DNA from 3 places in the Bartonella sp. B10834G3 genome. Region 3 is predicted to be linked to each of the others. Evidence: predicted binding sites of a transcription regulator. Region 3 holds the regulator's gene; each other region holds the start of a gene.
The links. Region 3 encodes LexA, which represses DNA repair genes until DNA is damaged. Its sites were predicted from a motif close to TGTTCNNNNTGTGTTCNG; they were not measured.

Region 1 (3,290 bases), on a different contig from region 3:
TCCAATGTTAAAACAAAATCTTCTTTTGTGACAAAACGGTTGACACCAAAACGGGCAAAAGCCCGTGCGGCTGCCGGTGTTATTGTCAGTGCAGAGAGTGTCTCAAGCCCCAGCCCCTTATAATAAGCGGTCACTTTTTCGAGCATTTTTTGTGGCCCCCCGAAAAGATGATCGCAGCCTGTTACATCGAGTATCAAACCAAAGGGAAGGCTATAGGCTACAAGAGGGGTGAACCGTCCGGCATTTCGGGCGAGATATTGAAGATAGTCCTTGTCGGCCTCTTCCGCTTCATTGACTGTTTCTATTCTTTCACAAAGGCTGCGTGCATGAACCAGAGAAAGCCCCGGATAAAGGCCGGCATGTATAGCCGCCTCATTGACACAAACAAGCCTAAGTCCGTGAACAGAACGGCCAACAATTGCAAAAGGTTTTGTGAAATCCGGTGCTTTTTCAGGCGGCAAAACCGTCTTCAGACGGTCTATTGGCAGGCGAGGAAAAGCGAGTGCCAAATAGAGCCGGCCGTGTGTGCCGTATTTCTTGGGGGTTTGTAAAAATCTGGTCATGGATGTTCCATTGCATCAACCAATGTCCGGTATATCCGGTTCTATTTCGCAAAAGCGTGACATCATAATTTGTTAGCCCCGGTGCTTTTGCACCCGAACTTTCAGAAGGAGCTGATTTGATTTGCCAACGTGTGGCAGCGTTGCTGTTTTTCAATGCTTCTTTGCCAAGCACCAGAACAACCGGCGAATGTGCTTTTTCTGCTGCCAGATGCAAACGTCGGGTGGCTGTAAAATCAAGCGCCCGACAAGCCCCCGAAAGGCTTAACAACAAACCGCCCACTCTGGACGTTGCCAATGCATCATCAGCCGCTTTCAATACATCTTCGGCTTTCGGACAACGCACCAGAATAAATCGCGCCGGATCAAGCCCGAAAGCAGAAATACCGACCGGATAAGGAATGCCATATTCTATTTCTGTGCTTTCTTCTTCCAGCCAGATGAAAGGGCAATTCGCCTTTTCATTACGTTTGAGAAGACCGAGAGAAAAACCGGTTGCACTATTCATGGCGGCTGGCCCTGAAATAACTTCATGCAAGGCATAAGAGGGAAATGGGCCGGCCATAAAATCGGCTGTTTCGTGACCGAGATTAAAATAGCCTTCAGGAAGAACAGGCTTTTCTTTGCCCTTCCTCTTGCCATCTGTAGAAAAAGCGACAGGCTTTCCTTCAATGCGGGCAATGAGGCGGCGTAATTGGGCTATATCCGGCATAAAAGACTCACACAATGTTCTTGTTTTGTTCTATTATTGAATCGAATATAAATGAGAGTCAAGCGCCGAATTTTACAAAAGAAATTCCTCTCTTCAATTTTGAAATATCTTTTGACAAGTCAATTCCTGAATATCCCGTAAAAAGGATTCCTGAAACGGGAAACTTGTAAAATTATGCGTCCTTCCTACTTCTATCATTGTTAACGGGGCGTGCTTTGAGAACATTTTTCCTTATGGGATTTTAAGATGGATAAAAAAACAATTGATAAAATTCTGAAGCCCGAATCAGAAGAAACGCAAAAAAGCCGCGCTGCAAAAGTACGGGCGACTTTCTGGAAAACAGTTCGCAAAGCGGCTGGCCACATTCCTTTTATGGAAGATGTTGTTGCCAGTTATTATTGTGCATTCGACCCTCAAACACCGACACGTGTACGCGGCATTCTTCTTGCAGCACTCGCCTATTTTGTGATGCCTTTCGATCTTATCCCCGATATGTTGGCCGTTATCGGCTTCACGGATGATATTGCAGTCCTTACAATTGCGATTTCCGCAGTGCGCGCCCACATTACCGACGCGCATTATCAGGCAGCCCGCAAAATATTGGAAAAAAACCCGATTGAAACGCCAAAAAAATAGTTTTTCCGCAGAAATTGATATTTTTACGCGAAACTTCACCTTTTGGTAACCATAAACTAGTCAAAATTGCATGTAACAACTGTCGGCATGTTGCAAGAATGATATGCCGGTTTTTGAAAATCGCCGGTTTGAAGCCACATGGCTTTGCCAATAGAAAATTAAAAGTGAGCTGAGTATACGATGTTTGGAAAAACTTTTGTTGCTGCGTCTGTCATGATTATGGCTATTGCCGGAACTGCTTCGGCACAAACACCAACACGCATCAACCAATTCGATGCATGGGGTGCCTATTCCTATAAATCCGGAAACAACACAGTATGTTATGTGCTTTCCGCCCCGATCACTGCGGAACCAAAATCGGTCAACCATGGCGACAATTATTTCCTCGTCAGCAAACGTGCCGGTAATCCGGTTACATATGAACCCCAATTCATGGCGGGTTATGCCTTGAAGGATAAAGTTACCGTTTCTGTTGACGGCAAGAATTTTGAATTCTTTACCAAGGATTCATCGGCATGGGCAGCTTCGCCGGCAACCGAAAGCCAGCTTGTTGCAGCTATGAAAAATGGCTCCAATCTTTCTGTCAAAGCTGTTTCCCAACGTGGAACAAATACGAGCTACACCTATTCCCTGAAAGGAATTACGGCAGCCCTGAATGCTGCACAGAAATGTAAATAAATAAAACTTTTTGTTTTTCATCAATTTCAGGCACTGCAACATAATAATACCATGTTGCAGTGTTTTTTATGGAGCATAAGTGTGGTGACGTTTGTTTGCTTTTGTGCTAAATGCGCATGGCAGAACTTTATTCAGAGCATTTGAAAGTATGAGCGTATCCTACGATCTTAAACCTATTGGCGCGGCATCACTTTTGCGTCCGGCAAAAATGGATGAAACAAAAGCATCCCTGATCGGTCTGTCGCGCGCTGAAATGGCTAGTGCTTTACAAGAAATAGGCGTTCCGGAACGTCAGACGCGTATGCGTGTGAGCCAGCTTTGGCATTGGCTTTATGTGCGCGGTGTTTCCAATTTCGACGATATGTTCAATATTTCCAAGGATATGCGGGAAAAAATGAAAAAGCATTTTTCCATCGCGCGTCCGGAAATTGTCGAAGAACAAATATCCAACGACGGAACTCGCAAATGGTTGTTGCGCTTTCCTTCCCGTGGAGCCGGAAAACCCGTCGAGGTTGAAATGGTCTATATCCCCGAAGAGGGGCGCGGTACTTTGTGCATGTCCTCGCAAGTGGGATGTACGCTCACATGTTCGTTCTGTCACACCGGAACCCAAAAGCTGGTTCGCAATCTCACGGCGGAAGAAATTCTTGGACAATTGCTGATCGCCCGCGACCGGCTCGGCGATTTTCCTGATAAAGACACGC
Region 2 (3,290 bases), 220 kb from region 3:
AATGACACCTTCAAAACTTTTTGTCGCAGAATAGGAACGCATCCCGTCGTGATAGGTAAAGGTGACTTCTTTCTTGCCCGTGCCGTAAAGAATCGCGTGACGGGCTTCTTCGGAAAGGTCTTTCCATTTGTCTGTGAGCTTGAAATGATAAGCCTTCCCAAGCGCTTCAAGTGTTTGATTGTAATAGGGTGAAGAGGATTTCGACCACGGAGCAATAGCACCTGCTTTCAACGACAAATTCTCGTCAGGAACCACCATGGCCGGATCAATTGCCTGTAGCGACCCCAAGCCGTCACAGGTCGGGCAAGCACCGAACGGATTGTTAAAAGAAAAAAGCCGTGGCTCTATTTCGGGAATCGTAAAGCCCGAAACAGGACAGGCAAACTTTTCGGAAAAGAGTAAACGTTCGTGCGTATCATTTTTCGATTTATTGGCCGAACCTCCGGCTGTCTGTTCTTTCGGAAGCGGCTTGTCGGCAAGTTCGGCAACAGCCAATCCGTCAGCCAGATGAAGGCAGGTTTCAAGACTATCGGCAAGACGGGCTGAAATGTCGGGTTTCACAACGAGACGATCGACGACAACATCAATATCATGTTTGTATTTTTTATCGAGTTCCGGAACATCGGCTATTTCATAAAAAACGCCGTCGATTTTGACACGCTGGAAACCTTTTTTAAGAAGGTCGGCCATTTCCTTTTTATATTCGCCTTTGCGCCCGCGCACGAGCGGAGCCAGAATATAAAGTCTCGTTCCTTCCGGGAGTGCCAGAATGCGATCAACCATCTGGCTCACAGTCTGGCTTTCAATCGGTAATCCTGTCACCGGTGAATAGGGCACACCGACCCGCGCAAACAACAAGCGCATATAATCGTGAATTTCCGTGACCGTACCGACAGTTGAACGCGGGTTACGACTCGTGGTCTTTTGTTCAATGGAAATAGCCGGAGAGAGACCGTCAATCTGGTCTACATCCGGTTTTTGCATCATTTCCAGAAACTGTCTGGCATAGGCTGAAAGACTTTCCACATATCGCCTTTGCCCTTCGGCATAGATCGTATCGAAAGCAAGAGAGGATTTACCGGATCCGGAAAGACCTGTCATGACAATCAGTTTGTCTCTTGGCAGATCAAGATCTATGTTCTTTAAATTATGTTGGCGGGCACCACGTATTGAAATATATTTCTGATCGGACATATTTGGCCTTGCGGGGAAAGAACAAAAATGGAACACTCGCTCTCAAATAGGTGAGACTATCAGAAATTGCAATGGTAAGAATTCAACTTAAAAAATAACTGAAAAAGAAGTTCTGTGGAAATTGCACGAATAAACCGGCCTTTTTTGCCTCAAGCTTGAAAATAGATTATATGGTGGCAAATTGAGCTTTAGCATTTAATTTTCGGCTTTTTGCCGCGTGGTTTGGAGTTTTGATAATGGCAGGCAGTGTTAACAAGGTCATTCTGATTGGTAATCTCGGTGCAGATCCGGAAATTCGCAGAATGAATTCTGGCGATCAAGTGGCAAGTTTACGCATTGCAACGTCGGATACGTGGCGTGACCGTAATACAGGCGAGCGTCGCGAACGGACAGAATGGCACAGTGTGGTTATTTTTAACGAAAATCTGGTCAAAGTTGTCGAGCAATATCTTAAAAAAGGCGCGAAGGTTTATATCGAGGGGCAGTTACAAACCCGCAAATGGCAGGATCAGAACGGTAACGACCGTTATACAACCGAGATTGTTTTGCAAAAATATCGCGGTGAATTGCAAATGCTTGATAGCCGCGGCGAAGGTGGTGGCAGCCGTCAGCAGGTGAGCGATCAATCCGGTTCCGGCGGTTTTGGCGGCGGCTACGGCAATTCCGATCAGGGCGGAAACAATCAGTCAGGAAGCAATTTTTCGCGCCAGCTTGATGACGATGTTCCGTTTTGAGGCTCCCGTATTTTAACGGTTATCATAAATTGCGATTGCCGTTTAATGCGTTGAATTGAGATTCCTGCACGATGCGGTGTCGTGATCTTCCTGGAACCTTATTTGCATCATTCAGAAATTTTAAACAGCTCCCCGTTTCCATTGTTTTCAGGCGAATCGCAGCTTTTAGAAAAAGCGGAGCAGGGAGCGTTTATCAAGCTGCAACTTTTATTTCTAAGATTTTTTGCCATACCAAACGCAGCCCATATTTGAGTATGCAAGATTTGCTGGACAGAAGCAGGATATTCGGGAACTGTTTTGCCCGATTGTCACCCGTATTGTCCGAAGTGTTTTGAACATTTCGTCGTTGTGTCCTTGTCCTGCAGTATTTCATGAAAATTGGAGCTGCAACGCTTCATATGCACAACAATCCTGAAATGATGCGTGCCGGTTCAGGCTATGTGAAACAAAGCCAGAATGCCGTTGGCGACGAATTGAACCGCCAATGCTGCAAGAATGACACCGAAGAGGCGGGTAAGTATCGTTCTACCCGTTTCACCAAGAAGTCGGTCAATCGGGTGGGCGAGAAGCATAAAGCCGTAGCAGACAATCACTGAAATCAGAATAACAAAACAGGAAACGGCAGTGCCGATAAAACCCGGATTCTTGCTCGCCATCAAAATGGTGGCGGAAATAGCGCCGGGGCCGGCAATCATCGGTATAGCAAGGGGAAAAGCTGCGATATTGTGAATATGGTCTTTTGTTACAGCCGTTTTCACAGATTTCTGTTTTCTTGCCGAGCGTTTTTCAAAAATCATCTCGAATGCAATGGCAAATAATAGGATACCACCGGCAATCTCGAATGCACCGAGCGAAATCCCCAGCCCTTCCAATATCGACCCGCCGATAAGTGCGAAAGCGAGCAGAATAATATAGGAAATAACAGATGCAGCCATCGCGGTGGATTTGCGTTGCATATTGGTCATGTCACGCGTCAGCCCCAAGAAAATTGGCACCAATCCCACGGGATCAATCGTGACCAGTAATGTGATAAACGCGTTCAGCAACAAACCTGCATCAAACATGATTGTTACTCCTTGAGTTTTCCTGCATTCGGCAAGATAGTCGGGTTCGGGGCAGTCGGATTCCGGATGCATTATTATTTCCGGATATATTATTATTCGATGAATGCCAAAGATAGAAATAAAGTCAAAAATCGCGATTTATAAAAATTCTTCAATTGCGCTCTCATGGCACAAAATTTCCTTAAAGTCATCCACCGATTTTTCGACCGGCTAGATAACACACTGAAAAGAAAAGCCAAATCCACACATAGATGGGCAAGAGAAATTAGCTTTTCAAGCCGTTTTTCGTTATAAAGGA
Region 3 (3,290 bases):
AAACATCTTCATAACATATTGAATAAATGGCACAATTTACCTTTCGACATTGATTTTGCAATATCGCGAAAAACTTCAAAGCTTTTTCGGATGGATTTTAAAATCGACAGCTCTTCAGAAAAATTTAAAGTCGCAATTCTATCGGAAGATAGTGAATGCAATTTGAAGATGCATGGTAAAATCCGGCAAGTGAAACAAGCCCGAACATTCACTACCATTCGTCATTGATATTCACGTGTTATCATTGATATTCACGTGCTTGATCGAAAAATGGAAATTGAAATAGCCGCGGAATGATACCAAAACATCATCAAAACAGCATTCCGAACGACAATCGAAACAGCGTTCCGAACTATGACTGAAGCACTCTGCCGAACTATCGTTAAGACTTGTTTGTGAAATCGGGTTTCTAATGCAATTTAAAAGCCGAGGGAAGAGGTTTCACCAAAACTCGAAAGATATGGAAAAGAGGCGAAAATCCGTTTTCTCGCTGATCGATAAAAATTCTATACCGGTATTTGATAGCAGGATATGTCAGTCTAACTAACATTCTAACATTCTGGCATCTTGTCATTTTATCCGTTCTATCGTTCTGCATTTGGTCATTTGGTCATTCGCTTATTCTGGCTTTTTGGCGCTTTTTCACTCGTTCATTCGTACTTTTTGCCGCTGGAGTTTTATTCTCGAATAATTGCATAAGATATATTATGGAACTTTTTGTATAGGAGGGGCGAGAACCGTTAAAAAACAACAATTGTGCAACTATCACGTCAAGACACTCAATTCCTTAAATCACATAGATGCCGTTTTCAAAATCACATGGACGCTTTCTTTTTCTATAATAACATATGGCCATTCACTCGAACAATCCGCAATGCCTTCTATGCCAATATTCACCCGACAACGTATCGGCATTTCCAATGAAAACTTCGTCCTTTTCAGCTATGGAATTTTCGTCTTTGCCAGATGATGTCTCATTGCCGATTTGAAATGTCGCAGGTCAATTTATGTTAAACCTGTTTTATGAGCGTTTATTGTATTCAAATTCGTCGGTTTTCATGGCTAGCCTATAAATACGCCGTTCCGCCTTGCGCAAGCAATCGCTCATAGAAGGAAAATTCTGACTGCATCCCTTGCCATATTTACGGCCATATCGCTTTGCACTCGTCCATGATCTGTCAAAAACCTAAATCGACTATCGGATCAGACAAGTTTTTGAAAATAGAAAATTCATGCTCTTTAATCTTTGAAGCCCTATAGAAGAAAAATGTATTTCTCATAAAAGTCACGATTTTTAGGTCGTATCGGGATGAATTTTATGTTGCAGAACTCGTTAGAAATAATTTTACGTTCTGTTAGATTGGATATTTGAACATAAAAATAAAAATACGAACATAAAACGCAAAATAACTTGTGGAACAATACTAGAACATATAGTGTACGTTCTGGTTTTGTTTCTCGTTGATTCGCATCATTGGAGAGTTTTATGTTAACACGCAAGCAGTATGAGTTGCTTCTGTTTATTCATAACCGGCTAAAAGAAACCGGTATACCCCCCTCTTATGACGAGATGAAGGATGCTTTGGATCTCGCTTCAAAATCCGGCATTCATCGGTTGATAACGGCATTGGAAGAGCGTGGATTTATACGTCGCCTTCCCAATCGTGCGCGCGCTCTTGAAGTTTTGAAGCTGCCGGAAACAATGTCACCTGCGATGAATAGCGTAAGGAAGTTTTCACCCAGTGTTATAGATGGCCAGAAAAACAAGAATATGAAGAATGTTGTTCGCAGGGAACTGTCGAGTGGCGAAAGTGGGCAGGCAGCCAATGTGAATGTTCCAGTAATGGGACGAATTGCGGCCGGTGTTCCTATTTCGGCAATCCAGAACCAGACAAATATGCTTTCTCTACCATCCGATATGGTGGGCAGCGGCGAACATTATGCGCTGGAAGTCAAGGGCGATTCTATGATTAATGCCGGAATTTTCGATGGTGATACCGTTATAATCAGACGTGGAGATACAGCAAATCCCGGTGAAATTATTGTGGCACTTGTTGATGATGAAGAAGCAACCTTGAAACGTTATCGGCGAAAAGGTGCGTCTATTGCTTTGGAGGCTGCAAATCCTGCTTATGAAACAAGGATATTCGGTCCTAATCGTATCAAAATTCAAGGCAAGCTTGTCGGCTTGATACGCCGCTATTAAGCTCACGTCATTGAATGTTTTAAATGTTTATGGTGTAAAAAAATTCAATCATAATTGTCGGATAGTGTTTTTCAACGGGAATGACGGAAGTTCTATTAGAGCTGTTTTAACGAGTTCGGGAGAGAAGCGGCGTTTGAGGTTTTTCGGGCGAGATTATCGTCCGGATATAATGAAAATGCGAATAGATGGATATGTCCTGCGGCAGGACTGGCGAAATTTTTGCAAAACAGCCTTGTATTTTTAACAAACTTGTATTTTTAACAAAATAGATTAGGTCTCATCTGATCGTTTTTAGAAATTCGTGTCTTCTACAGGAAGTGATATGTCAGCTCCTCGCGTTAGTTTTGTTTCTTTAGGATGTCCTAAGGCACTTGTCGATTCTGAACGCATCATTACAAAATTGCGCTCTGAAGGATATGAAATAGCACCCAGACATGATGGTGCGGATCTTGTTATCGTCAATACATGTGCTTTCATTGACTCGGCCCGCGATGAATCGCTGGCCAATATCGGCGACGCATTAAAGAAAAACGGTAAAGTCATTGTAACCGGCTGCCTTGGTGCAGAGCCGGAAGTGGTAACAAAAACTTATCCGAATGTATTGGCTGTTACAGGTCCTCAGGCGTATGAGAGTGTTATGGAGGCTGTTCATAAAGCTGCACCGCCTGTCCATGACCCGTTTGTTGATCTTGTTCCTCCTCAGGGAATACGTTTGACGCCTCGTCACTATGCTTATTTAAAAATTTCCGAAGGCTGTTCAAATCATTGCAGTTTTTGCATTATTCCACAATTAAGGGGAAATCTGGTTTCCCGACCGGCATCCGATGTGCTGCGGGAGGCGGAAAGGCTTGTGAAAGCAGGCGTCAAGGAAATACTTGTCATTTCCCAAGACACCAGTGCATACGGGCTTGATCTTAAATATAGCGAAAGTCCATGGAAAGACCGTACGGTTCGCGCACGGTTCTATGATCTCGCCAAAGAATTGGGCGATATGGGTGTTTGGGTGCGGATGCATTATGTATATCCCTACCCGCATGTCGATGATGTCATCGAATTGATGGCCGATGGAAAAATTCTGCCCTAT

Region 1: a site for LexA is predicted at 1,288-1,305, ahead of H3S94_RS03455 (ImuA family protein). Genes of this name have one in related genera too.
Region 2: a site for LexA is predicted at 1,212-1,229, ahead of uvrA (excinuclease ABC subunit UvrA). Genes of this name have one in related genera too.

Annotation. Positions count from the first base shown of each region.
Region 1 covers NZ_JACFOM010000001.1:808,400-811,689, forward strand. Annotated here, with positions in the region: gene H3S94_RS03450 (DNA polymerase Y family protein) at 1-563, opposite strand, end outside; gene H3S94_RS03455 (ImuA family protein) at 451-1,272, opposite strand; gene H3S94_RS03460 (YkvA family protein) at 1,519-1,908, shown strand; gene H3S94_RS03465 (invasion associated locus B family protein) at 2,089-2,586, shown strand; gene rlmN (23S rRNA (adenine(2503)-C(2))-methyltransferase RlmN) at 2,735-3,290, shown strand, end outside.
Region 2 covers NZ_JACFOM010000002.1:624,718-628,007, reverse strand. Annotated here, with positions in the region: gene uvrA (excinuclease ABC subunit UvrA) at 1-1,194, opposite strand, end outside; gene H3S94_RS08145 (single-stranded DNA-binding protein) at 1,431-1,928, shown strand; gene H3S94_RS08140 (MarC family protein) at 2,360-2,992, opposite strand.
Region 3 covers NZ_JACFOM010000002.1:403,163-406,452, forward strand. Annotated here, with positions in the region: gene lexA (transcriptional repressor LexA) at 1,487-2,206, shown strand; gene rimO (30S ribosomal protein S12 methylthiotransferase RimO) at 2,529-3,290, shown strand, end outside.